Regions from separate parts of the Vibrio sp. THAF64 genome, predicted to be linked through region 1. Evidence: predicted binding sites of a transcription regulator. Region 1 holds the regulator's gene; the other holds the start of a gene.
What was found. The regulator PurR, encoded in region 1, represses purine synthesis genes. The targets are predictions, from matches to a motif close to TNANGNAAACGTTTNCNTNA.
Positions count from the first base shown of each region.

Region 2: a site for PurR is predicted at 3,033-3,052, ahead of metK (methionine adenosyltransferase). Genes of this name have one in related genera too.

Region 1 is NZ_CP045355.1:2,425,363-2,440,911, reverse strand. It holds gene FIU99_RS11150 (arginyltransferase) at 1-80, opposite strand, end outside; gene aat (leucyl/phenylalanyl-tRNA--protein transferase) at 77-799, opposite strand; gene FIU99_RS11140 (glycine zipper 2TM domain-containing protein) at 817-1,272, shown strand; gene aroA (3-phosphoshikimate 1-carboxyvinyltransferase) at 1,432-2,712, shown strand; gene FIU99_RS11130 (YciN family protein) at 2,757-3,005, opposite strand; gene topA (type I DNA topoisomerase) at 3,371-5,998, shown strand; gene glgC (glucose-1-phosphate adenylyltransferase) at 6,518-7,735, shown strand; gene glgA (glycogen synthase GlgA) at 7,725-9,182, shown strand; gene FIU99_RS11110 (alpha/beta fold hydrolase) at 9,349-10,152, shown strand; gene FIU99_RS11105 (DUF2007 domain-containing protein) at 10,149-10,460, opposite strand; gene FIU99_RS11100 (TVP38/TMEM64 family protein) at 10,457-11,152, opposite strand; gene FIU99_RS11095 (TfoX/Sxy family DNA transformation protein) at 11,292-11,885, opposite strand; cyclic di-GMP riboswitch class I at 12,072-12,158, opposite strand; gene purR (HTH-type transcriptional repressor PurR) at 12,304-13,311, opposite strand; gene torD (molecular chaperone TorD) at 13,528-14,175, opposite strand; gene torR (two-component system response regulator TorR) at 14,413-15,126, shown strand; gene elyC (envelope biogenesis factor ElyC) at 15,179-15,549, opposite strand, start outside.
Region 2 is NZ_CP045355.1:3,087,329-3,102,877, forward strand. It holds gene epd (erythrose-4-phosphate dehydrogenase) at 1-750, opposite strand, end outside; gene tkt (transketolase) at 884-2,878, opposite strand; gene metK (methionine adenosyltransferase) at 3,200-4,354, shown strand; gene FIU99_RS14295 (DUF2189 domain-containing protein) at 4,633-5,427, shown strand; gene FIU99_RS14300 (SprT family zinc-dependent metalloprotease) at 5,493-5,990, shown strand; gene endA (deoxyribonuclease I) at 6,070-6,774, shown strand; gene rsmE (16S rRNA (uracil(1498)-N(3))-methyltransferase) at 6,883-7,614, shown strand; gene gshB (glutathione synthase) at 7,628-8,578, shown strand; gene FIU99_RS14320 (YqgE/AlgH family protein) at 8,635-9,198, shown strand; gene ruvX (Holliday junction resolvase RuvX) at 9,216-9,638, shown strand; gene FIU99_RS14330 (PilT/PilU family type 4a pilus ATPase) at 9,748-10,854, opposite strand; gene FIU99_RS14335 (type IV pilus twitching motility protein PilT) at 10,866-11,903, opposite strand; gene FIU99_RS14340 (YggS family pyridoxal phosphate-dependent enzyme) at 11,928-12,644, shown strand; gene proC (pyrroline-5-carboxylate reductase) at 12,672-13,490, shown strand; gene FIU99_RS14350 (YggT family protein) at 13,529-14,086, shown strand; gene yggU (DUF167 family protein YggU) at 14,086-14,376, shown strand; gene FIU99_RS14365 (hypothetical protein) at 14,939-15,448, shown strand.

The DNA.
Region 1 (15,549 bases):
CGTTCTTGCTTGTCTTGAAGATAACTACAAGGGTGACTATCTGTTAACCCGATACGGATTTGTTGCAGATCAGAACTCATTGATTCTCCCCTGAAGACAGCTCAAGCCACTGAGCTTTAAAGCTGTTTTCAACAACCTTTTCCTGTCTTAAGGATAGCAGGCTTTGCATGAAGTCATCTCTATCGAGTTCCTGAGCACCAAGGGATTTCAAATGTGGATTCATCACCTGACAATCGATTAATTGCCCCTTCATCGACTTAAAATGTTCGCAGAAATACCATAACGCGACCTTGGAAGCGTTGGTTTCTCGGCTGAACATCGACTCGCCGCAGAAAACCTGTCCTATAGATAGGCCGTACAAGCCCCCAATAAGCGCTTCATCTTTCCACACTTCCACTGAATGGCAGTGCCCTAGCGTTGCCAGTTTCTTGTATGATGCGCGCATTTCTTCATTGAGCCAGGTTTCGTGTTCTGGCCGCATTGATGCGCAATGATCGATAACAGCCTCGGTCGCAAGGTTGATGCTGATCTGATATTGATGCTTTTTCTGAAACTTTTTAAGACTTTTAGCGGGTTTGAATGTCTTAGGATCAAACACTGCTCTCGGTGATGGACTCCACCAAAGAAGAGGCTCACCTGGCCCATACCAAGGGAAAATCCCATTCTGGTAAGCGAGCAATAGACGGTCAGGAGACAGGTCGCCACCGAATGCAAGCAACCCATTTGGATCATTTAGGGCTTCGTATGGAGATGGAAACCAAAGTTTGTCTTCGTCGAGTTCAGTTAAATAAATCGCCATGACGCAGGAGAACTATGATGAAAAAATGGCTTTGGATCTTATTCATTTTTCCGCTCGTTGCCAATGCAGCATATGAGAGAAATCAAGCCAGACCTGTGAATCAAGTCGTGTTTGGTGAAGTTGATTCCGTTCGCTATCTCACTCAACAAGATATTGTTAAAGCTGAATCTTCTGGCTGGGAAACGCTGCTTGGTGCTGTCGTGGGCGGCGTTATCGGCAATCAATTTGGTGGTGGGACCGGCAAACAAGTCGCCACTGGCGTTGGCGCTGTGGCAGGAGCAGGCATTGCACACAATCGCGCTAATCAAGAATATAAAGTGGAGTACAAGCTGGTCGAATTGTTGATAAAAACGGACGACGATAAGCTGATCGATGTCATTCAGGATGTCGACAACACTATGTTGTTTGAGCGGGGCGACAAGATACGAATCCTGTATTTCGATAACGGTGTTAGAGTTGATAAAGAGTATTGATTCGCCCTGTGTATTGCTATTGCATAAGCCAAATAAAAGATCACGACTAATTGTGATTTTGGTCTAGTTTTAGATGTCGATTTTAGATAGGCTGCAACTACGAAGAATTTTTCATCGCTTGCTTAGGAAGGCAAAGCGATCAAGGAATAACTGAATTTAATGGAAAGCCTTACGTTACAACCTATCAACAAAGTCAATGGTGAGGTCAACTTACCCGGTTCTAAGAGCGTTTCTAACCGTGCGTTATTGCTAGCAGCACTCGCTAAAGGGACGACTCGTCTAACTAACCTTCTAGACAGTGACGACATTCGCCATATGCTGAATGCACTGACTCAACTTGGTGTGAATTATACGTTGTCGCAAGACAAAACGGTTTGCGAAGTGGAAGGGCTAGGTAAAGCCTTTGATGCTCCGGAAGCATTAGAGCTCTTCTTAGGTAATGCAGGTACGGCAATGCGACCTCTCGCTGCTGCTTTATGTTTGGGTAGCGGAGAGTATGTGCTGACGGGCGAGCCTCGTATGAAAGAGCGCCCGATAGGCCACCTAGTTGAAGCCCTTCGTCAGGCTGGTGCTGATGTTGAATACCTAGAAAATGAAGACTTTCCTCCACTGAAAATTAAAGGAACGGGCCTGAAGGGCGGTACGGTTGAAATTGACGGTTCGATCTCAAGTCAATTCCTGACGGCATTCTTGATGTCTGCGCCGTTGGCACAAGACGATGTAACCATTAGAATCGTTGGTGAGTTGGTGTCGAAGCCATACATCGATATTACTCTGCACATCATGTCGCAGTTCGGTGTTGAAGTAGAGAACAATGACTATCAGGAATTTGTCATCCGTAAAGGTCAGTCTTACGTTGCTCCGGGTGATTTTCTGGTCGAAGGCGACGCCTCTTCTGCTTCTTATTTCCTGGCTGCTGCTGCTATTAAGGGTGGCGAAATTAAAGTAACAGGGATTGGTAAGAAGAGCATCCAGGGTGATATCCAATTTGCTGATGCGCTAGAAAAGATGGGTGCTGAAATCGAATGGGGTGACGACTACGTTATCTCTCGTGTTGGCGAACTGAATGCGGTTGATATGGACTTCAACCATATCCCTGATGCTGCAATGACAATTGCTACTACCGCACTGTTCGCTAAAGGCACAACGGCGATCCGTAATGTCTACAACTGGCGAGTGAAAGAAACTGATCGTTTAGCAGCGATGGCAACAGAGTTGCGCAAAGTAGGCGCAGAAGTGGAAGAAGGCGAAGATTACATCGTTGTGACACCACCTCAACAGCTAACTCATGCGGCTATTGATACCTATGATGATCATCGTATGGCGATGTGTTTTTCTCTGGTTGCGTTGAGTGATACACCTGTAACGATCAATGACCCGAAATGTACGTCAAAGACCTTCCCTGATTACTTTGACAAGCTGGCTTCACTGAGCTGCTAACATAATGAACCCTGATGCTCGTCATCAGGGTTTTATTCTGCTTTCTAATTTTCTAAGGTAAATTCTTTCGACAGTTGATGCGCTAAGTATTTGAACATATTAAATACAGCGGTAGTGTTTGCTGTTGGCAGACCTGCATCATCCAAAAAGTAATTTCCTTTGAATACTAAAACTTCATCTTTTTCTTCGACGCTGTCTGCTCGCATTCCTTCAACATAGTCTTCATGCTCCTGAATGATGTGGTTGGCTATCAGCAACAATTCGAATTTGGAAATGACTTTCTTCTCGCTCATATTTATCACTCGCTTATCAACGCGTTTATATAATAGAGGGGATTGTAGAAGGGTTAATAACGAAAGCAATTGCGTCAGATCAATCTAGCTTGTCCCAATGTTAAACGGGCAATGCGATGGGTTTTGTGACCGAAGGCAAAAATTTTTTTGTTGTACTAGCGGAAGCATCTTTGCCACGTTTAGTATGTGGCACTTTCTAAGCATCGAGACAATTACCATTCGTCGAATTGTCGACCAGTCAATGTTGAATTTAAAAAAAGATATTGATCTTCTTGGTTTCTCGCTCAATAGTAAAAAAAGAAGCAATATATTAAGTATGTCGTGCGTTAAATCGCCGAAATCATATTAAGGACACTTGAGTCAATATGGGTAAGTCACTCGTTATTGTGGAGTCGCCGGCTAAGGCTAAAACCATCAATAAGTATTTAGGTAAGGACTTTATTGTTAAGTCCAGTGTGGGTCACGTACGCGATCTACCTACCGCAGGTCAGAGTACCGGCCAGAAGGCAGCGGCTGTCTCTACGAAAGGTTTGAGTGTTGAAGAGAAAGCTCGAATCAAGAAAGAAAAAGACCGCAAAGCGCTGATCAAAAAAATGGGCATCGACCCATTTAACGGCTGGGAAGCGAATTATCAGGTCTTGCCTGGTAAAGAAAAAGTGGTTGCTGAGCTACAGAAGCTCGCGAAAGACGCAGATAGCGTCTATCTCGCAACCGATTTGGATCGCGAGGGAGAAGCTATCGCTTGGCACCTTCGTGAGATCATCGGTGGCGATGAAGAGCGATACAAACGAGTTGTCTTTAACGAAATTACTAAGAACGCGATTCAACAAGCTTTCCAGAAACCGGGTGAGCTTAGTATGGATGGCGTTAACGCCCAACAGGCACGCCGCTTTATGGATCGTGTTGTGGGCTTTATGGTTTCACCACTGTTGTGGAAAAAGGTCGCGCGTGGCCTGTCTGCTGGCCGTGTTCAGTCGGTGGCGGTAAAACTATTGGTGGAGCGTGAGCGCGAAATCAAAGCGTTTGTTCCAGAAGAGTTTTGGGATATTCACGCGGATACTAAAACTGCTAACAAAACGGATTTCCGTCTTCAGGTTGCCCAGAAAGATGGTGTGGCATTTAAGCCGTCGAATGAAGCTGAAACGCAGTCAGCGATTGCTGTGCTGGAAAAAGCAGCATACGAAGTTTGCAAACGTGAGGACCGCCCAACGTCGAGCAAGCCTTCTGCTCCGTTCATTACGTCAACGCTTCAGCAAGCAGCCAGCACTCGTTTAGGTTACGGCGTTAAGAAAACGATGATGTTAGCTCAGCGTCTGTATGAAGCGGGTTATATCACGTATATGCGTACCGACTCGACGAATTTGAGCGCAGAAGCTGTAGAAACCGTTCGTGGATTCATTGGCGATGAGTACGGTGACGCTTACCTTCCGGCTAAACCTAATGTGTATGGCAGCAAAGAAGGTGCGCAGGAAGCGCACGAAGCAATCCGACCTTCAGATGTGGCAGTTAAAGCTGACGATCTGAAAGGCATGGAAGCGGATGCGCATAAACTGTATTCACTTATCTGGAATCAGTTTGTCGCGTGTCAGATGACACCTGCAAAGTATGATTCTACGACAGTGAGCGTCAAAGCTGCTGAGTACACGCTTAAGGCCAAAGGCCGCATTCTTAAGTTTGATGGTTGGACTCGTGTTCAACGTCCACTAGGTAAGAATGAAGACCAGATCCTGCCTGCCGTTCAGGTTGGTGACAAGGTTGATTTGATTCAATTAGATCCTAAACAGCACTTTACCAAACCGCCTGCACGTTTCACTGAAGCGGCTTTGGTTAAAGAGCTTGAGAAGAGAGGCATTGGCCGTCCGTCAACGTATGCGTCTATCATTTCGACCATTCAGGATCGTGGTTACGTTAAAGTTGAACAACGTCGATTTTACGCTGAAAAAATGGGTGAAATCGTAACGGATCGCTTGGATGATAGCTTCCATGAGTTGATGAACTATGAGTTTACGTCTCGCATGGAAGAAAAGCTTGACCAAATTGCTGAAGGTGAAGCGAACTGGAAGAAGGTTCTGGATAACTTCTTTGGTGACTTTACTGGAGATCTGGAAAAAGCGGAGCAGGATGAAGATCATGGTGGCATGAAGCCAAACCATATCGTCTACACCGATATCGAGTGTCCAACTTGTTCTCGTGAAATGGGTATCCGAACAGCATCGACAGGTGTATTCCTTGGATGTTCAGGTTATGCATTACCACCAAAAGAGCGTTGTAAGACCACCATCAATTTGGGTGACGAAGAAGGCATCATTAACGTTTTAGAAGAAGACGTTGAAACAGCAGCACTTCGTGCGAAAAAGCGTTGTCCGATTTGTGAAACCGCAATGGACGCTTACCTGATCGACGATAAGCGTAAGCTACACGTGTGTGGTAACAACCCTAATTGTGATGGTTACATCGTTGAGCATGGCGAATACAAGGTGAAAGGGTACGATGGCCCTGTCGTTGAGTGTGATAAGTGCGGCAGTGACATGGTTCTGAAGAACGGTCGCTTTGGTAAATACATGGACTGTACTAGCGAGACATGTAAGAACACGCGCAAAATCCTTAAAAACGGTGAAGTTGCACCGCCTAAAGAAGACCCAGTTCATCTTCCTGAGTTACCGTGTGAAAACTCAGATGCATACTTTGTATTGCGTGATGGTGCTTCTGGTCTGTTCTTGGCGGCAAGTACTTTCCCTAAATCGCGTGAAACTCGTGCTCCTCTTGTAGAAGAGTTGGTTCGATTTAAAGATCGTATTTCTCCTAAATTCCATTATCTGACAACAGCGCCTGAAAAAGATCCAGACGGTCTTCCTATGGTAGTGCGTTTCAGCCGCAAATCGAAAGAGAACTATGTTCGATCTGAGGTTGATGGCAAACCATCAGGCTACACAGCGTTGTATATCGATGGTAAATGGGAAATTACCGATAAGCGTAAGAAGTCCGCAAAGTAAAGCCATTAATCCTACATTTAAAAAAGCAGCCTCTTTAGGCTGCTTTTTTATTATTCGTTGAGTAATCAATGGATATTGTTCAGAACAATGGATTAGCTAAGAAATGCATTCGGATTAGGTGATTCATGAAACTGCCATCTGCTCGTAATATCATCTTGGCAATAAATTGTGAACTGCGATCAAAGTCACCACTTTGTATGCGTCGTGTTAACGGCTTGTGTTAAAAGCCCTTGATTCTGTGAGCTGCTTCAGGGCAGGGCAAAGTAAACTTTGTCGCGTTCAAGGTATAGCATCTTTTAAATTGTAAATTTAACGAAATACGGTAATTTATAGTAAACCCTGTGCACAAAGAATTGATGATTATTAGACGAAACATAAAATGGATTTATGTTCGAAAAAACAGGCTAAGCATTCCATATCGTATGTCTGCGTGAAATCAGACTAGCAACTAGGAAGACAAAGATAAGTCCCCGAAATAGAAACTTATCCGCAATTAAAAATTATTATGGAGAATAAATAATGGCTGGTGTTTTAGGAATGATCCTTGCTGGTGGTGAAGGTTCACGCCTTCGTCCGTTGACAGAGTCTCGTAGCAAGCCCTCGGTTCCTTTTGGCGGTAGTTACCGTCTTATTGATTTCGCTTTAAACAACTTCGTTAATGCTGATTTGATGCGCATCTATGTGTTGACTCAGTTTAAATCCCAATCCCTGTTCCATCACCTTAAGAAAGGTTGGAATATCAGTGGCATCACTGATCGATTCATCGACCCAATCCCTGCGCAGATGCGCACCGGTAAACGTTGGTATGAAGGCACGGCGGATGCGATCTATCAGAACTTACGTTTTATGGAGTTGGCTGAGCCCGATCAAGTGTGCATCTTTGGTTCTGACCATATCTATAAAATGGACATCAAACAGATGCTCGATTTTCATAAAGAAAAACAAGCATCACTGACGGTTTCGGCATTGCGTATGCCACTGTCTGAGGCTTCTCAGTTCGGTGTTATTGAAGTAGATGAAGACGGACGAATGATCGGCTTTGAAGAGAAGCCAGCGCAGCCTAAGCCGATTCCTGGTGATCCTCAACATGCGTTGGTTTCAATGGGTAACTATGTATTTGAAGCCCAACCACTGTTTGCTGAACTGATTGAAGACGCGGATAACCCAGACTCTTCTCACGATTTCGGCAAAGACATCATTCCAAAAATGTTCCCGCGTGGTGATGTGTTTGTTTATGATTTCAGTACCAACCGAATTACTGGCGAGAAAGAAGAAGTTTATTGGCGTGATGTCGGTACGATTGATGCCTACTGGCAGGCGCACATGGACTTGCTTGAGAAAGATGCTCCATTCTCTCTTTATAACCGAAAGTGGCCTCTTCACACATTTTACCCAGCACTACCGCCTGCAACATTTACTGACTCGGATAATGGCCGTGTGCAGATCATTGACAGTCTAGTATGTAACGGCAGTTATGTTCGTGGCTCACGAATCGAAAAATCTGTACTAGGTTTCCGCAGTAATATTGCATCTGCGTGTGATATTAGCGAAAGTATCCTTTTGGGCGACGTGAAAGTAGGCGAGGGTTGTGTACTACGTCGCGTCATCATCGACAAAGACGCAGATATTGCACCTGGTACGCAAATTGGTGTGAACCTCACGGAAGACAAAAAGCACTTCCACGTCTCTGATGATGGTATTGTTGTCATTCCTAAAGGAGCACGAATTGGCTACTAAGAATTTATCTATTCTGTTTGTAGCATCGGAAGTTGAAGGACTCATCAAGAGTGGTGGCTTGGCCGACGTGGCCAAGGCGCTACCCGAGGCTCTCCTCAAACTTAATCAAGATGTACGAGTAACATTACCTGCTTATCAAAAAATTCCTCAAGTCACATCAGCTCCAGTGGTGTTGAAGACGACACTCGCGCACTGGCCTCATACTGAGTATTTGGTTCGGGAGCTGCACGTTGCAGGCTTAAAAGCCTACGCGATTGATTGTCCTAAGTACTTTGATCGTCCAGAGATGTATGCCGAAAACAATCAGGCATACAGCGACAATGGTGAGCGCTTCGCTTTCTTTAGTGCTGCCTGTCTGGATATGTTGCCTAAGCTGGGTTTCCAACCGGATATTATTCACGCTAACGACTGGCATACGGGATTTGTCCCTTATCTGCTCAAACACCGATATGGCCGCACAGACTTTTTTGCACAAACCAGAAGTATCCTGTCTGTGCACAATGCGGTATTTAAAGGTGTATTCAGCTACGAGGAGCTTCAGGTTTTGCCTGAAATGCATACTCGCTACGCACCGGACGCGGCAGTAAGCTCAACACACGTAACCATGTTAAAAGCGGGTGTGATGAATGCTGACAAGATCAATGCAGTCAGCCCAACTTATGCAGAAGAGCTCAAAACAGAACTAGGTAGCCATGGTATGGCTGCTGAGTTCAAACAGCGAGAAGGCGACTTAGTTGGTATATTGAACGGCTGTGACTATTCTGCTTGGAATCCGGAGACTGATCATTACTTGCCAACCAATTACAAGGCGAATCGTCAAAGTATGGTGCGCGGCAAAAAAGCCTGTAAGCGAGCTCTTCAGGAGCGCGTTGGCTTAGCAGAAAATGACGGCGCAGTGTATGGCATGGTATGTCGGCTGACGAACCAGAAAGGTGTCCATTACTTACTGCCGATACTCGACCAGTTTTTGCGTTATGAGGTTCAGCTGGTCATTGTTGGTACAGGTGACCCAGTTCTGGCATCTAAGCTTAAAGATATCGAAGCCTTACACAGTGATAAGTTCAAGTTTATAGAGGCCTACGACAACGAATTGGCTCATCTGGTGGAAGCTGGGTCTGATTTCTTCCTAATGCCGTCTGAGTTTGAACCCTGTGGCTTAAACCAGATCTACAGCATGGCTTATGGCACATTGCCGATTGTTCGGGGTGTTGGAGGATTAAAAGACAGTGTTAACGATTATGATGCTGATCCAGAGACCGCTACTGGCTTTGTGTTTGAACTGCCAGAGCCTAAAGAACTGCTTTTAACGCTGCAACGCTCATTGCTGTTGTACGCTCAGCAGCCCGGTGAACTCAAGCGTGTTCAGTTATACGCAATGCAACAAGATTTTTGCTGGAACAAAGCGGCGGATGAGTATTTGAGTTTGTATCACAGTGCATTAGATTGATAACAATTACTATGAAAAAAGGCGCCTATATGGCGCCTTTTTTGAGTTAAATTTAGGGTTAATTTGTGGTAATTGTGGGCTTAATTGGCATAAGCTGACTTAAAAGATAGAGAGTTTGTGATACTCTGCCCGACACAAAATTATTGACCTAACTGATTGCGAGAATATGAGCGAAACGCTTCTCTTCCATAAAACATATTTGCACCCAACCAGTAATGAGTGGGTGGTTTTTGTGCATGGTGCAGGTGGCAGTTCATCTATCTGGTTCAAGCAGATCAAAGCTTATCGACAGCATTTTAACTTACTGTTGGTGGATCTTCGTGGACACGGTAAGTCTAACCCTTTCATCAAAGAGTTGATCTCAAATCGTTATACATTCAAAGCGGTTACCGCGGATATTCTTAAGGTTTTGGACCATTTAAAGATTACATCAGCGCATTTCGTTGGTATGTCTTTAGGAACCATTATCGTAAGAAACTTGGCAGAGATGTCGACTGGCCGGGTTAAGTCTATGGTTCTAGGAGGCGCTGTAACGCGTTTGAACACGCGTTCACAAGTTTTGGTGAAGCTGGGTAACTTGTGTAAGCACATCGTGCCTTATATGTGGTTGTACAGCTTATTTGCTTATATCGTCATGCCACAGCGTACACAAAAAGAATCCCGCCACCTGTTTATCCGCGAAGCGAAGAAGCTATGCCAGAAAGAGTTTAAACGTTGGTTTATTCTCACGGCTGATGTGAATCCGATGATGCGATACTTTAAAGAGCGTGAATTACCAATTCCTACATTGTATCTAATGGGGGAAAGGGACTACATGTTTATTCGCCCGGTCAAAGAAATGGTCGCAGCGCACCAGAAAAGTACGCTACTGGAAATTCCCGATTGTGGCCACGTGTGCAACGTAGAGCGTCCAGAAGAATTTAATCAACACTCTATTGCCTTCATTAAACAACAAGCCATTACCAACTAAGCAGGGCCAGCGGCACCACACTGCCAGCAGATAGCGAATTGTGCTTCGTTAGTTTCTCCGCATTCCTCACATTGCCATTCCGAGCCAACCAGTGTTTGCTGCATATATTGTTCAATGATAGCGCTGGCTTGATTATACATCTTGCTATCGAGAAGCCATATATAGGGTTGGGAGTTTTCACCGAAAGGGACTTCACCCTGCAAGCCAAACATACCTTCTCCTCGCACTTCACATGGAATGCAGTTTGATTTAAGAAGCTCGCAAACAATGTGAGCTTCTGGTGGGTTATTGGCGGTGAATATCTTCAAGAAGGGCTCCCATTTTGTGCTTGAGGCGCGCCTTTAATTTTTGCCATCACCCATTTAGCAATGACAGGGAAAAGCCCTAGTAGTGCGAATGAGGCTAAGACAGACGGAGATACGATTCCTGACAAGCTGTCAATTTGTGCCAATTGTGTACCTGCATTCAGATACACCGCAGTGCCTGGCAGCATACCTAACTGGCTAACGAGATAAAATCTCGCTGTTGAAAGTGGTGTCAGACCCATTAGAAGGTTGATCAGGAAAAACGGGAACACGGGGATCAGGCGCAATGAAAACAAGTAAAAAGCACCGTCTCTTTCAACGCCTTGGTTGATGGCATTCAGCTTGTCACCAAACTTACTCTGAACCCAGTCACGCAAGAGGAAACGACTGCTCAAAAAGGCTAGTGTCGCACCTATGGTACTGGCAAAAGAAACAAGTAGTAGACTGGTCCAGAAACCAAACAAAGCTGCGCCGAGGAGAGTGACCACCGCTGCACCAGGGATCGAAAAGGCGGTAATGGCGACATAAGCCAAGAAATAAGTAACGGCTGCAAGCACAAAGTTGTTATTGATGTATTCAGAAAGCGCTATTTGTTGGGCTTTCGCGTTTTCTAAGGTGAGGTATTGACCAAAGTTAATACCGAGAAAAACGATCAGGCCAACCAGCAGGACACCCAACACAAGTTTCTTATTCATAACGACTTCCTCTGTTTCGAGTCTCAGGCTTTCGACTCAATAAAAATTGTTAACAAATAAGAACCGTTTGGCAAAGATTAAATTTCACAAACAATAAAAAAGCCAACCTGAGTGGTTGGCTTTTCATCAATTTTGTCGATCAGTTGTTCAGTTTGTTGACCAGCTCTTGTCGTCGCTCTGGTGGAATCACTGACCAGTGTTTTCCGTTAATCGCCCCTTCAAGCGCCCATAGCAATTCAAGAGAGACCTCAGCAGAGTGCGTTGCCTGAATGGCCCTAAACGCTTCTACTGAACCTGCCTCTTCAAGGTTTTCAACGCTATCGATACCTGCTTTCTTTAGCATTCGTTCTGTTGCCAGACGGAGGTTCGGTAGGTCTTTGAGGCGATTTGGTCGTGTTTTAGCCTGCGACGTTTTCTCTTTCTTAGCTATCGCCAATGCACTTTGTGCGAGGGCGAGAGCACGAGTTGGGCAGGAAGCCACATCGTCAGTTAAAGCGAAATATTTGGTAACGACCGGAAAACCTCGTTTTTTATAAACGTAGGGTTCTAAGCCTTCAGATTTGAATTGACTAGCCAGTTTGTCATCCGCGCGGATGTGAAGCTTATCGTTGACCACCAATGCGAACATTGTGTCGTCTGCGAAGATTCCGAATCCGCCGAACATCGAACGCGATTTTATACGACCAAGCTGATCAAAAAGCCGCATCGAGTCTTTAAGTATTGGTTTATCCATGCTGTGTTATCTCGGTGTATATTATTATACGCCACCAAATTCAGGTCCGAGAGAATAGCAAAATAATGCAGATAAAGTGTCAGTAAGGTGTCATACCGAAATAAAACTCACACGTTAGTTACTTAGCTCTAGATAACAATTACAGTGTACTGTTTTAAACGATACGGATCGTTTGCATTTTTGCCCATCGGCAACCCCGCTACCTTTCAGTCTCCTGAGTCAGGCCGGAAGCTTTGCGTCCCACTCTTTCGAAGTGGTTTGCCCTGTTCGTGGCATTAGTCGAACATTTTAAGGATAAATAAAATTTGAGGTAAGTATCACATCTCTATTGATCAAATGTGATCTTGGTTCAAGGAAATTGCGTGAAAATGATATGTCCGACTAATAGATTGAGTTATTAGTCGGACTATTGAGCATGCTATTTGTTTAAGTTGTACACCGTATCACGCACGACAATTTCAGGGTGCATTTCGAATACACGCTTTTCGTGTTCTTTGTCCTTGATACGCTCTAGAAGGATTTCAAACGCGTTTTTACCAACACGACGTTTAGGTTGGTGAACCGTTGTTAGCGGTGGTGAGAAGTACTCTGCAAGCTCAATGTTATCGTAACCAATCACAGAAATATCTTCAGGTACGCGAATACCTTTCTGCTGTAGACGACTCATTAAGCCAAGTGCCATAGTATCGTTGAAGCAGAATACTGCGGTTGGCTTGTCGTCCATGGCGACAATTTTGTCTGCCGCTAATACCGCAGTATCACATTCGAAGTTACCTTCAAGAATCCAATCTTCTTTCACGGTTAGATTCGCTTCATCCATTGCACGACGGAATCCTAGGATGCGTTCCTGACAAGCTGCCTTTTCAAAGTGTCCGCTTAAGCAAGCAATGTCTTTGTGACCGTTATCGATAAGGTATTTCGTCGCGAGGTAGCCACCTTCTTCTGAGTTATCAATGATCTTATCGGCTTGAGAACTCTCAGGGCCCCAGTCCATAACTACTTTTGGGATGTCTTTATGGCGGTCCAGCATTTCGCTCAGTTCTTCAGTCAGGTCAGAACACATAACCAAAATGCCATCGACACGCTTTTCTGCCAGCATGCGAATGTAGTCGCGTTGCTTTTCGTAAATACCACCAGTGTTACACAAGATCAAAGTGTAGCCTTGACGATAACAGTAGCTCTCAACACCATCGATGACTTCAGAAAAGAACAGATTGGTAGATTGAGTAACAAGCATACCAATGGTGCGTGTACTGTTGCACTTTAAGCTACGGGCAACAGCACTGGGGGCGTAATTCAGTTCGGTAACGGCTTCCATTACCTTTTCCTGAGTCGCTTCAGCAACAAAGCGAGTTTTGTTAATTACGTGAGAAACGGTTGTAGTAGACACGCCAGCTAAGCGTGCCACGTCTTTTATAGTGGCCATAAGGTTCTGTCCTGTCGATGACTGCCAGGAAGCATATTCAGATTGTAGAATAATTTGGCAGAAAGTATCAGAAACACAAAAACCGCTGTATTCAGCGGTTTGTCTCTAGTTCATTCGTTTTTATCGTTTGCGGTCACGATTTTAGACCGCAAACAACAGAAGAGCAAATAAAAAACGTAACAGTGATAAGTTATGTATCACACAATTACTATATGGTTACTCGCCTTTCAGATAGGCACAATCCAACTCAAGAAAGGCGATCAACAGCAATGAAACTGCAGAATAAAATCCAAACTCATCTAACGCCTGACACTTTTTACTAAATTGTGGAATCCAGCTGAGGAGCTGTTGCTGGATAAATTGCTCTTGCTCTGAAAACGCTTCTTCCATATGTCGGTCTTGCTCTAACTCATTAGAACGGATGATCAGATTGCCAAGGAAATCGAGCTCAATAGCGATATGGTCAGCTGGTTCATTAAGACCCTTTTCGACCTCGATGCCATGCTCTGCCATCAGCTTTTCCATATCAGTAGCAGGCTGATCATTGAGCAGGCCAGACTTGCCAATGTACATTGACGCGTAAGGCAGTGCGGAATCCTTATCTGACTTTAGAAACAAATCGCAGAAATCAGCGGCGAGTTCCAGTTGTGCATCATCGCGATCCATCAGTCGATTTAATGCGTCAATTACGCGCTCTATTGCTGGCTTAAGGTGGGAGTTTTCACCAAGTCCGGTCAAGAAAGATCGGATCTCTGCTGAGTGATACTGCTGAAGGTTATCTTCTGTGAGCTCTTTGGCATAAAGGCTCGACAGCCACCAGTATATTTCGGCACGTTTTTCGTTGAATGCTTTGATTTCTTGCATTAGTTCAGACTCCTGAAAATTCTACCTATTAGTTTAACGAATAAAAATGAATAGCGGTAATGGTGGTTGTTTCAGGTTGAGTGCAAAAATGGAAAGTTATGAACGCCAGAGACTAGGTTTGTTTTGAATCAATAAACACTCAGGTTTCTGGATAGTAAGCGGACAAAGACTAGAATTGTTACTGATTATGAATAGAATACAAGTGAAGACAATTCCAAGTGTAATTAAGTGGTGTAAATGAGCTATCACGTATTAGTAGTTGAAGATGACGCAGTGACTCGCAGCAAGTTGGTTGGGTACTTTCAAAATGAAGGTTATCAGGTCAGCGAAGCCGAAAGCGGCGAGCAAATGCGCGACACGCTACAAAATCATGCGATTGACTTAGTGATGCTTGATATCAATCTTCCTGGTGAAGATGGGTTGATGCTCACTCGCGAACTTCGCAGTCAGTCGGATATTGGAATTATCCTGGTAACAGGACGCACGGATAGCATTGATAAAATCGTAGGTCTAGAAATGGGCGCAGACGATTATGTAACCAAACCGTTCGAACTTCGTGAACTGCTTGTTCGTGTTAAAAACCTATTGTGGCGAATTGCCGCTGCTCGCAATGCCATCGACGTCAATGAGCAGCATAAAAATGAAGGTAATGTGGTACGTTTTGCGGAATGGACTTTCGATGTTCAGCGTCGCGCTCTGAGTAAAAATGGCGAGCCCGTGAAACTGACCAAAGCAGAATACGAGCTGTTAGTAGCTCTTTCCTCATACCCGAATCAAGTACTGAGCCGTGAACGTATCCTTAATATGATTAGTCACAGAGTCGATGCACCTAATGATCGTACTATTGATGTGTTAATTCGACGCATGCGCGCTAAGATGGAATTTGACCCCAAGAACCCACAAATCTTTGTTACCGTCCATGGTGAAGGGTACATGTTTGCGGGTGATTGACCTAAACAGACAAGCAAAAAAATACCGAGGCATGCCCTCGGTATTTTTTTAATTAAACATTACTATCGGAAGCTTGTATTGCTTTCTCTTCGTAATCGGATGCCCAGTCACGCAGAGATTGCCAGATACGGCCTAATGTTTCGTGCCAATAGCGCTCTGTTTGCTCTAGATAGACTGCCTTCGGTGCGTATTTTGCCCAAGCCTGTGTCACCTTATCGTGCGCCAAATAGTTAGTCGGAGCAGGGTAAGGTTTAAGGCCCGCAGAATGGAATTCATTCAGCGCGCGCTTCATATGGCTGGCTGATGTCACCACAACCAACTTTTTGCGTTTAACAAATGCCGCCGCTTGCCTTGCCTCTTCCCACGTATCTTTTGCGGTTTCGAGCAAAATAATATCGGATTTTGAAACCCCCAGAGCTAGAG
Region 2 (15,549 bases), 660 kb from region 1:
ATCCATGGCTGTGACGTTTACAGTAGGTACTCGTACTGAAATTGCTTCAAATTTGTTAGAAAATTTCGGGAAGATTCTTTCAATACCTTTATGCAACTTAGTGTCTACGGGTATGATCGATTGGCTGGCTGCACGAGTACGTCTGAGATCAGAATGGTAGGCGTCGATGACCTGCTGATCATTCATCGAAGAATGGATAGTAGTGATAGTACCTGAATCGATACCAAAGGCTTCATCAAGAGCTTTGATAATAGGGACGATACAATTGGTTGTACACGAACCATTGGATACCACATTGTGATCTGCTGTTAGTGTATCGTGGTTAACGCCGTAGATAATGGTATTGTCGAGATCGCTGGCGCCCGGGTGAGAAAACAGGACTTTCTTCGCTCCCGCTTTGATGTGTTCTTGGCCATCAGCTTGAGAGCCAAACACACCGGTACAGTCCAACACCAGATCCACTTCCAGATCTCGCCATGGTAGAAGATCGATTTCTGCCAGATGAAGAATACGGATGGAATCAAATTCTCCGCTCTCATGGTGAACGTAAATATGCTCCTGATCGTTAGTAATCTTCTTACCAAATCGACCGTGGCTAGTATCGTATTGAAGCAAGTGTGCCATCGCATCGGGCTGCGCCAGCTCATTAACGGCTACCACCTTGATATCTTGGCTTTTGCCACTTTCATATACTGCCCGCAAAACATTACGTCCAATACGTCCAAATCCGTTGATCGCAACTTTTAGCATGATTCCATCGCTCTACATCTTTTTCGTGTCACAAATACTACCTGATAGATTTATAAATCGCATCTAGTTCATCGTATCGGGTAAAAACAAAAAAGCCGAGTCACAAGGACCCGGCTTTCAAAGCAATTAACAATTAAGCTAAAAGCTCTTTCGCTGTGTTCACAACGTTTTCAGTTGTGAAACCAAACATCTTGAATAGCTCACCTGCTGGTGCAGATTCACCGAAGGTGGTCATACCGATGATACGGCCGTCGAAACCAACGTACTTGTACCAGAAGTCAGCAATACCTGCTTCTACCGCGATACGAGCTGTCACGTCAGATGGCAGAACCGCTTCACGGTAAGCTGCATCTTGCTTGTCGAATGCGTCCGTTGATGGCATTGAAACAACGCGTACTTGCTTGCCTTCAGCAGTCAGTTCAGCCGCTGCGTTCACTGCTAGCTCAACTTCAGAGCCTGTTGCGATAAGGATTAGCTCTGGCTTGCCTGCGCAATCTTTCAGGATGTAACCACCCTTAGCAATGTTCGCCACTTGCTCAGCGTCACGCTCTTGCTGTGCAAGGTTTTGACGAGAGAAGATAAGTGAAGTTGGTGCATCTTTACGTTCGATAGCCAGTTTCCAAGCCACTGCTGATTCCACTTGGTCACATGGGCGCCATGTGCTCATGTTTGGCGTCAGGCGTAGAGAAGCCATTTGCTCAACCGGTTGGTGAGTTGGGCCGTCTTCGCCAAGGCCGATAGAGTCGTGCGTGTAAACCTGAATGTTCTGCACTTTCATCAGAGCCGCCATACGCATAGCGTTACGCGCGTACTCCATGAACATTAGGAAAGTTGCACCGTATGGTACGAAACCACCGTGTAGTGCGATACCGTTCATGATAGCCGTCATACCGAACTCACGAACACCGTAGTGGATGTAGTTACCTGACGCATCTTCAGCTGAAATAGACTTAGAACCAGACCACATAGTTAGGTTAGAAGGGGCAAGGTCAGCAGAGCCACCTAGGAATTCAGGTAGCATTTGACCAAACGCTTCAAGTGCGTTTTGAGACGCTTTACGTGATGCGATGTTTGCAGGGTTTGCTTGAAGGTCAGCAATGATTTGTGTTGCTTTCTCTTCCCACTCAGCTGGCAATTCACCGTTTAGACGACGCTTAAGCTCTGCGGCTTCTGCAGGGTAAGCTGCAGCGTATGCGTCAAACTTCGCATTCCACGCTGCTTCTTTCGCTGCGCCTGCTTCTTTTGCATCCCACTCAGCGTAAACGTCAGCTGGGATTTCAAAAGGACCGTGTTCCCAACCTAGCGCTTTACGAGTTGCTGCAATTTCGTCAGCGCCTAGTGGAGCACCGTGACAGTCGTGTGAACCAGATTTATTTGGAGAACCAAAACCGATGATGGTCTTAGTACAGATTAGCGTAGGACGTGAGTCCGCTTTCGCAGCGATAATCGCTGCATTGATCGCTTCTGGATCGTGACCGTCTACTGCTGGAATTACGTGCCAGCCGTACGCTTCGAAACGCTTAGGTGTATCGTCAGAGAACCAACCTTCCACTTCACCATCAATAGAAATACCGTTGTCATCCCAGAAAGCGATTAGTTTACCAAGGCCTAGCGTACCTGCTAGAGAACAGGCTTCGTGAGAGATACCTTCCATCAGACAGCCGTCACCCATGAATGCATAAGTGAAGTGGTCAACGATGTCGTGGCCTTCTTTGTTGAATTGTGCTGCTAGAGTTTTCTCAGCCAGCGCCATACCTACCGCGTTAGTGATACCTTGACCTAGTGGGCCAGTCGTCGTTTCGATACCCGGTGCGTAACCGTACTCTGGGTGACCTGGTGTCTTAGAGTGCAGTTGACGGAAGTTTTTCAGGTCATCAATAGACAGCTCGTAACCCGCAAGGTGAAGCAGAGAGTAAATCAGCATTGAGCCGTGGCCATTTGATAGCACGAAACGGTCGCGGTCAGCCCATTCTGGGTTTGCTGGATTGTGGTTTAGGTGAGAGCGCCAAAGAACTTCAGCGATGTCAGCCATACCCATAGGTGCGCCTGGATGACCAGAGTTGGCTTGTTGTACGCCGTCCATGCTAAGGGCACGGATAGCATTAGCTAGATGTTTGCGGGAAGACATGTCTGCTCCTGAGTGCGTTAAGCGAAAACTAATTTTGATGGGCGATTATTCTCTCAAAGGCGCCTAAGCTGTGCAAACGTTTTACAGTCTGAATACAGGGGATTCTCGCTTATTTTCTGCCATTTCTATCCAAGTTAGTAATATTTAACTCTTTAGAAGCAAACGTTTGGATATGTATTAAATTAAAAAAGAGCTTGTAATTCGAGCTATGAAAATTAGAATAGACGTCTAGATGTAGAAACACCTACAGATATCAGTATTATTTCTTAGTGTTCCGCCGTTAATAATGGAGCACTTCCTTGAATTAAAAGTGGAGCTCTCATGGCTAAACACCTGTTTACTTCTGAGTCGGTATCAGAAGGTCATCCAGATAAAATCGCAGACCAAATTTCTGATGCAGTTCTAGACGCAATCATCGAGCAAGATCCAAAAGCGCGTGTTGCGTGTGAAACGTACGTAAAAACTGGCATGGTGATGGTTGGTGGTGAAATCACTACATCAGCATGGGTAGATATCGAAGAGTTAACTCGCCAAACCGTTCGTGATATCGGTTACGTTCACTCTGACATGGGTTTTGATGCCGATTCTTGTGCGGTACTGAACACCATTGGTAAACAGTCTCCAGATATCAACCAAGGCGTTGATAAAGCGGATCCAAAAGAGCAAGGTGCTGGTGACCAAGGCATCATGTTCGGCTACGCGACTAACGAGACAGACGTACTAATGCCAGCTCCAATTACGTATTCTCACCTACTTGTTCAAAAACAAGCAGAAGTACGTAAAAACGGCACACTACCTTGGCTACGTCCTGATGCAAAATCACAGGTAACGTTCCAGTACGACCAAGGAAAAATCGTTGGTATCGACGCTGTCGTTCTTTCGACTCAGCATTGTGACTCAATCTCTACGCCAGACCTACGCGAAGCGGTTATGGAAGAGATCATCAAGCCAGTTCTACCATCAGAGTGGCTAAACAAAGACACTAACTTCTTCATCAACCCAACTGGCCGTTTTGTTATCGGTGGCCCAATGGGTGACTGTGGTCTGACAGGTCGTAAGATCATCGTTGATACATACGGTGGTGCTGCTCGTCACGGTGGTGGTGCATTCTCAGGTAAAGATCCTTCAAAAGTTGACCGCTCTGCTGCTTACGCTGCACGTTACGTTGCGAAAAACATCGTTGCGGCTGGCCTTGCTGACCGTTGTGAGATTCAGCTTTCTTACGCAATCGGTGTTGCAGATCCAACATCTATCATGGTGGAAACATTTGGTACTGAAAAAGTATCTCAAGACATCATTGTTGAAGCGGTACGCCAACACTTCGATCTACGTCCATACGGCCTACAAGAAATGTTGAACCTACTTCAGCCAATCTACAAGAAAACAGCAGCATACGGCCACTTCGGTCGTGAAGAATTCCCATGGGAAGCGACTGATAAAGCTGCACTTCTGCGCGACTTCGCTGGTCTTAAGTAATTTAAATTACCGCACTAATTTGCTATTCAAGGGCTTCTGGGTAACCAGAAGCCCTTTGTTTTTGTGCGCAAAAATCAAACAACAAATTTGTATTTTTTTGTCATGGGGTCAATAGTTAACAATATGTTAAAAGGATAATTCTTCGCCAAAAATTGCTTTTTAACAGACCAAGTCAGATGCGCAGCTTATTAGGGCAGTCGCAAAGCCGGGCATCGAGTTCCAAGACGCCACCCATGAATCTATGGGTGACTTATTACAGAGTCGATCAAGGAGGATGTATGCCTCGTACGGTGAATCCACAAGACTTCAACGACAAACGAAAGGAAGTCCCAGATAACGAATACGCACGTACTATACCGTGCAATCATGTCAGCTTATCCGCGCCGTTTCATTGGCTGTCACTCGGCTTGCACGACTTTGTGCGTATGCCGTTGATCAGTGCCTTTTACGGTTTGTGTTTCATGGCGGCAGCTATTGGTATTGTGCTGCTAGTTCAATGGCAAGGCACACACTTAGTCGTCATGCCAAGTTTAGTCGTCTATATGCTAATTGGTCCCTTCTTAGCGCTAGGGCTTTATGATGCCAGTTGGGAGCGGGAAAAGGGCCATCACGCCAGCTTACTTCACTCAATGAAAGCCATTGGGCGTAACTCTTCATCACAATGGGCGTTTGCTGTCATGCTCGCCGTGTGTATGATTTTCTGGATGCGTATCGCTGCGTTACTTCATGCGTTATACCCTTCGGTTCAGGGCGCCCCAATAACAGATTTCCTTCCATTCCTTGTTATCGGCTCTTTGGTCGGCATGGTACTGGCTGCAATTGTGTTTAGTATTTCTGCTTTCTCCATCCCACTTATGATGGAGCGACGCGTTGATATGATGACCGCTGTGTTTACCAGCTTTAACGCCGTCAAATCAAATATTCCAGCGATGATAGTATGGGCAGCCGTGATCTGTGGCGGTATCTTAATTGGCTTTGCGACTTACGGAATCGGCATGTTGTTTACTATGCCAATTCTTGGCTACGGTACTTGGCACGCTTATCATGAAACCATCAAGAAAAAGCACCATTAGCACCAACGTCTAATCCGGTATATGATTCGCCCCTTGTCTAAGGGGCGAATTTTTTGGAGATGAATTTGGATACAGAGCTTAGCTATCGCGCACAACAAGTGGTCGCTCGCTATATCGTAACGGCTCAACATGCTTTTCAGCGCTCATTTTCTTTCCCTTCTATCAGCTACAAACTGAGAGGTAAAGCGGCGGGCAAAGCCTACCTCCAACTCAATGAGATTCGCCTCAATCCCGTTTTATTTACCGAAAATCAGCAAGCGTTTTTCGATGAAGTCATCCCGCATGAAATCGCACATTTGATCACTTATCAGGTCTATGGTCGAGTCAGACCTCACGGTAAAGAATGGCAATCGATCATGGAAAGCGTATTTGGCGTCCCTGCTCGTACTACGCACAGTTTTGAAATTACTTCCGTACAAGGGAAAACCTTCGAGTACCGCTGTGGGTGCCAGCTCTACCCACTGACTATCAGACGTCACAATAAAGTCCTGCGTCATCAAAGCAGCTACCGATGCCAGAGCTGTCAGCAAACCCTTGTGTTTACGGGTAAGCAGCTCTCATAACTCAGTGAGCCATTAATAAGTTTCACTGACAAATGCATGCTAGACTGCGATAAGTCATACTTTTCTAATACTTATCGACATGAAACTTCGTGCATTTTTTGTTTACTTCACTGTACTTATTAGTTCATTTCAGGTGCTCTCTGCGCCTCCCTCTTCATTTTCGAAAGCCAAGAAAGAAGCACTAAAGATATATTCCGATCACCCCACCAGCTTTTACTGTGGATGTGATATCACCTGGCAGGGAAAGAAAGGTATTCCCGATTTAAAGTCATGTGGTTACGCCGTGAGAAAACAGCAAAAACGTGCTTCAAGAATCGAATGGGAGCATGTTGTTCCCGCTTGGCAGTTTGGCCACCAACGACAATGTTGGCAGTCTGGAGGACGAAAAAACTGCACCAAAAATGACACCGTATTTCGTTCAATGGAAGCCGATCTACATAACCTCACCCCCGCTATCGGTGAAGTAAACGGCGATCGCTCGAATTACAACTTCAGCCAGTGGAATGGGATGGATGGCGTGACGTATGGCCAATGCGAAATGCAGGTCAACTTTAAGCAACGGAGAGTCATGCCACCAGACCGCGCCAGAGGTTCCATTGCCCGAACCTATCTGTACATGAGTCAGGAATATGGATTCAAGCTATCGAAGCAACAAAGCCAACTCATGACAGCTTGGAATAAACTCTATCCTGTCGACACATGGGAATGTGAACGTGAGCGTCGAATCTTCAAGATTCAGGGCAATCATAACCCTTTCGTTTTCAAGGCATGTCAGGCTCTGTAATTGCCCCTTATGAATTGTAGCGATATGTACAGCCTGCCCCTTGTTTTTTAGGCATAAAGCATCCATGTTAGGAGTTCATTCTCAATTATCTGGCCGGATACAAAGCTGATGCGAATTCCTCGAATTTATCACCCTGAACCTATAACCCAACTTGGCAGTTTAGCGCTTAGCGAAGATGCAGCCGGCCATGTAGGAAGAGTCTTGCGGATGAAGGTTGGACAAGAAGTGTTGCTTTTTGATGGCTATGGGGCCGAGTTTCCAGCCGTAATTGAAGAAGTCAGCAAAAAGTCCGTCACGGTGAATATCACTGAACGTGTTGAACGCAGCAGCGAGTCACCACTGGACCTGCATTTAGGTCAGGTCATTTCTCGCGGGGAAAAGATGGAGTTCACCATTCAGAAGTCCGTAGAGCTGGGCGTTAATACCATTACCCCACTGATTTCTGAGCGTTGTGGCGTCAAGCTAGATCAAAAACGTTTTGAGAAAAAGCTCGCCCAATGGCAGAAAGTTGCCATCAGCGCTTGCGAGCAAAGTGGACGCAATATCGTTCCGCAGATTCGCCCTATCATGCAGTTAGATGAGTGGTGTGCAGAAGATTATGATGGCCTTAAACTCAACCTTCACCCCAGAGCAAAATACTCAATCAATACGCTGCCAGCTCCGGTCGAGAAAGTTCGCCTGTTGATCGGCCCCGAAGGTGGCTTGTCCGCAGAAGAGATCGAGAAAACCCGAGAATATCAATTTGAAGAGACTCTGCTAGGCCCACGCGTATTACGCACAGAGACAGCAGCTCTTACCGCAATTACTGCCCTTCAAGTTCGCTTTGGCGACCTTGGTTAAACGGAGAAAAACCATGATCAAATTAGGTATCGTGATGGACCCTATCGAGTCCATCAACATCAAGAAAGACTCTAGCTTTGCCATGATGCTTGAAGCGCAGCGCCGCGGCTACGAAATCCACTACATGGAAATGCATGATCTGCACTTAGACCAAGGTGTCGCTGTTGCAGACACCAAAGTGGTGGAACTCAAAGAAGATCCAACAGGCTGGTTCCAGTTTAAGTCAGAGCAAACTATTGAGCTGTCAGAGCTTGATGCGGTATTGATGCGTAAAGATCCTCCGTTCGATACTGAGTATATCTACGCGACCTACATTCTTGAACGAGCAGAAGAGAAAGGCACGTTAATCGTCAACAAACCTCAGAGCCTGCGTGACTGTAACGAAAAGCTGTTCACAGCCTGGTTCCCAGAACTCACCCCAACCACAATCGTGACCCGCAAAGCAGAGAAGATTAAACAATTCCGCGAACAGCACGGAGATGTGATCTTAAAACCGCTAGATGGCATGGGTGGTGCATCTATTTTCCGAGTCAAAGACAACGATCCAAATGTTTCTGTGATTATCGAAACCCTGACTAACCACGGCCAAAACTATGCGATGGCACAAACATTCGTTCCTGACATCAGCAACGGCGACAAGCGAATTCTGGTCGTGGACGGCGAAGCGATGCCTTACTGCCTGGCACGTATTCCGGCAAAAGGTGAAACTCGCGGCAACCTTGCGGCAGGTGGTACAGGTGAAGCCCGACCACTGAGCGAAACAGATAAACAGATCGCAGCGGCTGTAGCGCCTACACTTAAGGAAAAAGGTTTGATCTTTGTAGGCTTAGACGTCATTGGTGACAAGTTAACTGAGATAAATGTAACCAGCCCAACCTGTATTCGCGAAATCGAGGCTGCATTTGATATCTCAATTACGGGTAAATTGATGGATGCGATAGAGCGTCGACTCAACAAGCAGTAATTTACTCACATGATCATTGGGCGATAACTTGTCGCCCACTTTACGCTGGAGTAACTATGAATTTAACCAACCACTTTTTAGTTGCGATGCCGGGGATGAAAGATCCCTACTTCCAACGCAGCGTTATCTACGTATGTGAACACAATGATGATGGCGCGATGGGTTTAATGATTAATGCTCCAATCGACATCACAGTAGGTAAAATGCTCAAGCAGGTCGACGTTGAAGCGACTCAACCTCAACTCAAAGTCGGTAGCCTTGAGAAACCGGTACTCAATGGCGGCCCGGTTTCAGGAGATCGAGGATTTATTCTTCACCAGCCGAAAGATCATTATGAATCCAGCATTCAGATGACTGACTGTATCTCCGTTACGACGTCAAAGGACATACTCGCGGTTCTCGGTACAGAAGCCGAACCACCGGAGTACATTGTTGCATTAGGTTATTCTGGTTGGGAAGCGGGCCAATTAGAGATTGAGCTTTCTGAAAACTCTTGGCTAACGATTGAAGCCGACCCTGATGTCATGTTTAACACACCGATCAATGAACGTTGGCAAAAAGCCGTGCAGATGCTTGGCATCAACGCGTCTCAACTGTCCAGTGATATTGGTCATGCATAACCTCCCCATTAAAATTTATGTCTAGAACAATTATGGCTTTTGACTTCGGCACTAAAAGTATTGGCAGTGCCATTGGTCAGGAGATTACAGGCACGGCATCACCGCTGAAAGCCTTTAAAGCCAACGATGGCATTCCCAACTGGGACGATATTGAAAAGCAGATCAAAGAATGGCAACCAAACCTACTGGTTGTCGGCCTGCCAACGGACCTTCACGGCAAAGATTTGGAAACGATTACTCCTAGAGCGAAAAAGTTTGCTAATCGTCTTCACGGCCGTTTCGGCCTTCCTGTCGAACTGCACGATGAGCGCTTATCCACTACAGAAGCTCGCTCAGAGCTGTTCAGTATGGGCGGCTACAAGGCGCTCAGCAAAGGGAATGTCGACTGCCAATCAGCGGTCGTTATCCTTGAAAGCTGGTTTGAAGCTCAATACGGCTAAGCGAAAAAACAGAAAGGGTTGGCACATTGCGCCAACCCCTTATATTTCAGTGCCACAAATAGACCACGATAGAAAATATTCACACGCCCCAAACGGCGAAGAGCAATCTCTAATCCATATCAATCTTCACATCTGCCAGCGCACCACCACCGAAGCTTTCACCTCGTTGAGTTTTAAGCATGATACGCAGATCATTGGCTGAATCTGCACTGTGCAGCGCATCTTCTTCAGTAATTTTGTCATTCACCACCAGTTGGTAAAGCGCCTGATCAAACGTCTGCATACCAATTTCCTGGGATTTCGCCATGGTTGATTTGAGTTCATGCAGATCACCGCGTCGAATGAGATCCGATACACGTGGACTGTTAAGTAGAATTTCAAATACGCCATGACGACCTTGGCCGTCTTTATCTCGGATCAACTGCTGGCCGATAACACCTTTGAGGTTCATGGAGAGATCAAACAGGAACTGCTCTTTTTGCTCTTTCGGTACAAGGTGTAGGATCCTTTCCAAAGCTTGGTTAGCATTATTGGCGTGCAACGTCGCCATACACAGATGCCCCGTTTCGGCGAATGTCATCGCGTACTCCATGGTCTCTCGCGAGCGGATCTCACCGATCAAAATCATATCAGGAGCCTGACGCAAAGAGTTCTTCAGTGCAACTTCATAACTTTCTGTGTCTAAGCCAACCTCACGTTGCGTGACGATGCATTTCTGATGTTCGTGGACAAATTCAATCGGATCTTCGACTGTCAGAATATGACCGCTACGCTCAGTATTTCGATAGCCGGTCATCGCCGCCATAGTGGTCGACTTACCGGAACCTGTTGCACCCACCACTAGCACCAAGCCGCGCTTGGCGATGGAAAGATCTTTCAGAGTTTCAGGCAGTTTTAAGTCATCAAATGTGGGTATGGTGGTTTCGATTCGACGAATCACCGCACCGGGTAATTCTCGCTGATAGAAAGCAGAAACACGAAAACGACCAAAATCCCGCATTACGGCAAAGTTCGCTTCTCGACTGTGGCTATAGTCATTCTGGCGCTCTTCATCCATGGTGCTGTGGAGTAGCGTCAGCACTTCGGCTTCCGATAAGTTCTCTCCATGCGGCTTCAACTCACCATCAACACGATAAAGTATCGGCGCACCAACAGTGATGTATAAGTCTGACGCTTTCTCAGCCAGCATGCCTTGCAGATAAGGATTGATATCCATCATGACCTCTCTCAGAACAGACCTTGCTCAACTTCGATTTTTTTCGACACTTCTTCTGCATCAACCAGACCTTGAGCAATCAACTGTTTCGAATGCTGCTCCATGGTTTGCATACCATGCGCTGCACCAGTCTGAATCACAGACTGCATTTGCGCGACTTTGTCTTCGCGGATCAAGTTGCGAATAGCAGGCGTTGCCATCATGATTTCATGACAAGCGGTTCTCCCGCCGCCAATGCGCTTGAGTAATTTCTGCGCAATAACCGCACGCAGAGACTCAGAGAGCATGGAACGCACCATGCCTTTATCGCTACCTGGGAAAACATCAATGATACGGTCGATCGTTTTCGCCGCCGAACTGGTGTGCAAAGTACCAAATACCAAGTGGCCAGTTTCAGCAGCGGTCAGCGCTAGACTGATCGTTTCCTGATCGCGTAACTCACCAACTAAAATGACATCGGGATCTTCACGCAATGCACTGCGCAGCGCGTTATTAAAACTATGGGTGTCATTGTGAACTTCACGCTGGTTGATCAGACATTTGTTATTCGTGTGCACAAACTCAATCGGATCTTCAATAGTCAGGATATGCTTATTGTGGTGACGATTAATATGATCCACCATTGCCGCCAAAGTAGTCGATTTACCTGAGCCCGTTGGCCCAGTGACCAAGATTAATCCTTTCTCCATATTGGCGATATTTTCAAAGATCGACGGCGCTTCTAGCTGCTCTAAAGTCGGGATATCGGTTGGAATGGTACGAAATACGGCCGCACAACCACGAGATTGGTTAAAAGCGTTGACCCTAAAACGGCCAACGTCCGGAAGTGCAAAAGAAAAGTCAACTTCAAGACGTTCTTCAAATTCGCTACGCTGAGCATCGTTCATAATTTCAAACACCAAACGATGCACTTCGGAATGGTTGAACGCTGGTACGCCAAGCTTTCTTACTTCACCATCAATGCGTACCATGGGAGATACACCAGCAGAAAGATGTAGATCTGAAGCATTATGCTTTACACTAAAATCCAGTAATTCAGCGATATCCATTTAAAATCCTTAATAAAGTTAGCTATGAGTAGTATTCAACAAAACATTGAACAGATCACCTCACAGATTGAAGCGGCACAACAAAAGTGTGGACGCCCTCTAGGCTCAGTGCAACTTCTGGCGGTGAGTAAGACCAAACCGTTCGACGCGATTTTAGAAGCAGCTCGCGCCGGTCAAGTCGCTTTTGGCGAGAATTACGTGCAGGAAGGCGTTGATAAAGTTGCGTATTTCGCTGAAAACCACCCTGAATTAACCCTAGAATGGCACTTTATTGGTCCAATTCAGTCCAACAAAACACGCCATGTTGCGGAGAGCTTTGCCTGGGTGCATACCGTTGATCGCGCTAAGATTGCCCAGCGATTAAATGATCAAAGGCCGCAAGAAATGGCGCCGCTGCAAGTTCTTATTCAGGTCAATACCAGCAGTGAAAGCTCTAAATCTGGCGCCAGTGATGACGAAATCTTTGCTTTGGCAGAGTTGATTTCTTCTTTGCCAAACCTCACGTTAAGAGGATTGATGTCAATCCCGGCCAACGTTTCAGACTATCAGTCTCAGCTTGCGGCATTTAGCCATTTGGCAGAGCTGAAAAACCGATTGGCGCAACGTTACCCAGAGCTCAATCTCGATACGCTTTCGATGGGCATGAGTGGCGATATGGAAGCCGCAATTGAAGCGGGAACGACTATGGTCCGAATTGGCACCGCTATTTTCGGTGCTCGCGACTACAGCAATAAAGCTTAATCAGCAATAACAGGAAGAACACAATCAATGGAACACAAGAAAATTGCCTTTATCGGCGCAGGTAACATGGTCAAGGCTATCGTCTCTGGTCTAGTATCAGGAGGTTATCCTGCTGCCATGATCACAGCGACAGCCCCATCTGAGACTCGACGCCTGCCGTTGGAGCAAGACTATTCCATTAAGACCACCAGCGACAATATAGCCGCAGCCAGCGAGGCGGACGTGGTCGTCCTTTCTGTGAAACCGCAAATGATGGAAGAGGTATGTAAACCACTTCAATCCATCGACTGGTCAGGCAAACTGGTCATTTCCATTGCTGCAGGTATCAGTAGCCAACGCCTATGTGAAATGCTGAATCACAACCTAAAAATCGTTCGCGTTATGCCAAACACGCCTTCTCAACTAGGTTTGGGAATGAGTGGTCTGTATGCTCCATCGCACGTTTCACAGCAAGATAAAGCCTTTGCAGCTGAACTAATGGAGTCATGCGGCAAAGTTTGTTGGGTAGAGCAAGAATCCGGCATCAACAGCATCATTGCAGCTGCTGGCAGCGCTCCGGCCTACTTCTTCCGCTTTATGGAAGCGATGCAAGCTGAAGCCATTGCCCAAGGTTTTGATAAAGAGACGGCTCGCCTTTTAGTGCAACAATCAGCCTTAGGTGCAGCAAGCATGGTCGTCGGCAACCCAGAGACAGAACTATCTACACTGCGCGAAAACGTCACCTCAAAAGGCGGTACAACGGCGGAAGCGTTACGCACATTCAACGAACACCAACTTTCAGATATAGTAGCGAAAGCGATGCAAGCCGCAGTAGCTCGTGCTGAAGAAATGGAAAAACAGTTTTAATTAGATTGAGCCTTGGCTCTACGAAGTAAGGGTAACCTATGAATTCAATGAGTTTTCTGATTTCCACCCTGTTTGATCTCTACATCATGGTGGTGATCTTGCGGATTTGGCTGCAAGCTGCGCGTGCAGACTTCTACAACCCATTCTCACAATTTATTGTCAAAGCGACTCAGCCAGTGATTGCACCGCTGCGCAGGGTTGTACCTTCAATAGGCAGTATCGATTTGGCGACAGTACTGTTTGCTTACGTGCTGTGTGTGCTGAAGTTTGTCGCTTTGATTCTGGTTGCCTCCGGCGGCTCTGTGTCATTCAGTGCAGAGTTCTTCTTCCTTGGCCTGCTATCACTGATTAAAGCAGCTGGTGGCTTACTGTTCTGGGTCCTGCTTATCCGCGCCATTCTGAGCTGGGTCAGCCAAGGACGTAGCCCGATTGAATATGTCTTCCATCAGCTTACCGAGCCTATGTTGGCGCCTATCCGCCGCGTGATTCCGGCAATGGGCGGGTTCGATCTTAGCGTACTGGTCCTGTTTATTGCCCTTCAGTTTGCAAACTTCCTGATGGGCGACATGATTGGCCCTGTCTGGTTCCAGTTATAATGGCAAAAGCTGCTTGGTTAGAAGGTGATGACGTTCTACTCAGGCTCTACATTCAGCCCAAGGCAAGCAGAGATAAGCTGATTGGTCTGCATGGTGATGAAATCAAAATCGCAATTACCGCCCCGCCTGTGGACGGAAAAGCCAACGCTCACTTAAGTAAATACCTGTCCAAACAGTTCAAAGTAGCAAAAGGGCTAATCACCATAGAGAAAGGGGAACTCGGGCGACATAAACAAGTCAGAATCCAGTCCCCAGCTCATATCCCCGAAACAATAAAGGCCATCTTGTGATGGCCTTTATTAAACTTCAAGTAATTGTTTTATAATAAAAATAAAATACACACGACCACAAAGTGCCCACAGGTAACAATTTAAACTCTGGATTGTACTTATCACATCAAAAACCAATACAACTTCATGACAGCCCCTTACAGCTCACCACGGAGCACCCATAATCACTAAAAGTACAGTGAAACCGCACATTGCTCTGGATTTGTGTATAGAGTCACATAGAAAAGGATGACAATTTCTCAAGCAAACTTTATAACCTGTGCAACGTTATGCAATTGAGGTAATACAATGGCTAGGTTAGGAATTTGTCAGATCAATAACCTTAAACTAAGTGAAAAGAGTCGACGTTCAGTCGCTGATATAAAAGAGGTGATGAAGTCAGGAAATTTGCTTTCCGGAGCTTTGGCAGCAACGCCTTTCTACTATATCTTTGGTACTCCAAGTGTTACGAACAGTGCTTTTGAAACAATGATAACAATCAGAGAAACTGATTGGGACACGTTCGGCAAGGCAATGATGGCTTCCGGCCAGTACACTAGGAACACGATTTTTAAGATTGCTTATGAAAGGGAAATTTACTCTAGGGGCGATGAACGGAGATTTTGGAACTGTGTTAGTGAATTATCTAAATAAAGCTCTTATTGCTACGGTTCTGCTGACTGGGTGCTCTTACTCTATGGCTGATAGCAAACTTGCAGAGAAACAATGGTTAGAACAATTTGATTATTGTGAAAGCCTATCAGAGCAAAACAAAGCCCCATTTCCAAAATCGGAGTGGTTTCAATCTTTGTCTTTTGAAGATAAAAAATCTGTAGTTGGATACATCGCAAACTACAACGATAGACAATGTATGAAAGAGCAAACAGCCGAGTTCAAAAGAGTTCTAGAAGAAGAAAACAATCAAAAGCTTCTTCAATTCTATTCAGTTGACCTGACTCCATTGGATGAGATAGCAGATGATCGTATGGATGGAATAGATAGAAACAAATTGATGGCATTACAGCAGCAGTTTAGTGCTCCATTTAACCTACGTTTTGTTATAGAAGAGCAAAACTTATACCCTCCTAAATAACTAACTAAGGCTCAGCAATGAGCCCTTTTTATACATCTAAACATTTGAAAATAAAGAATATAAGAAAAACACTGCCCACATTTTTACCACAGAAGCACTCT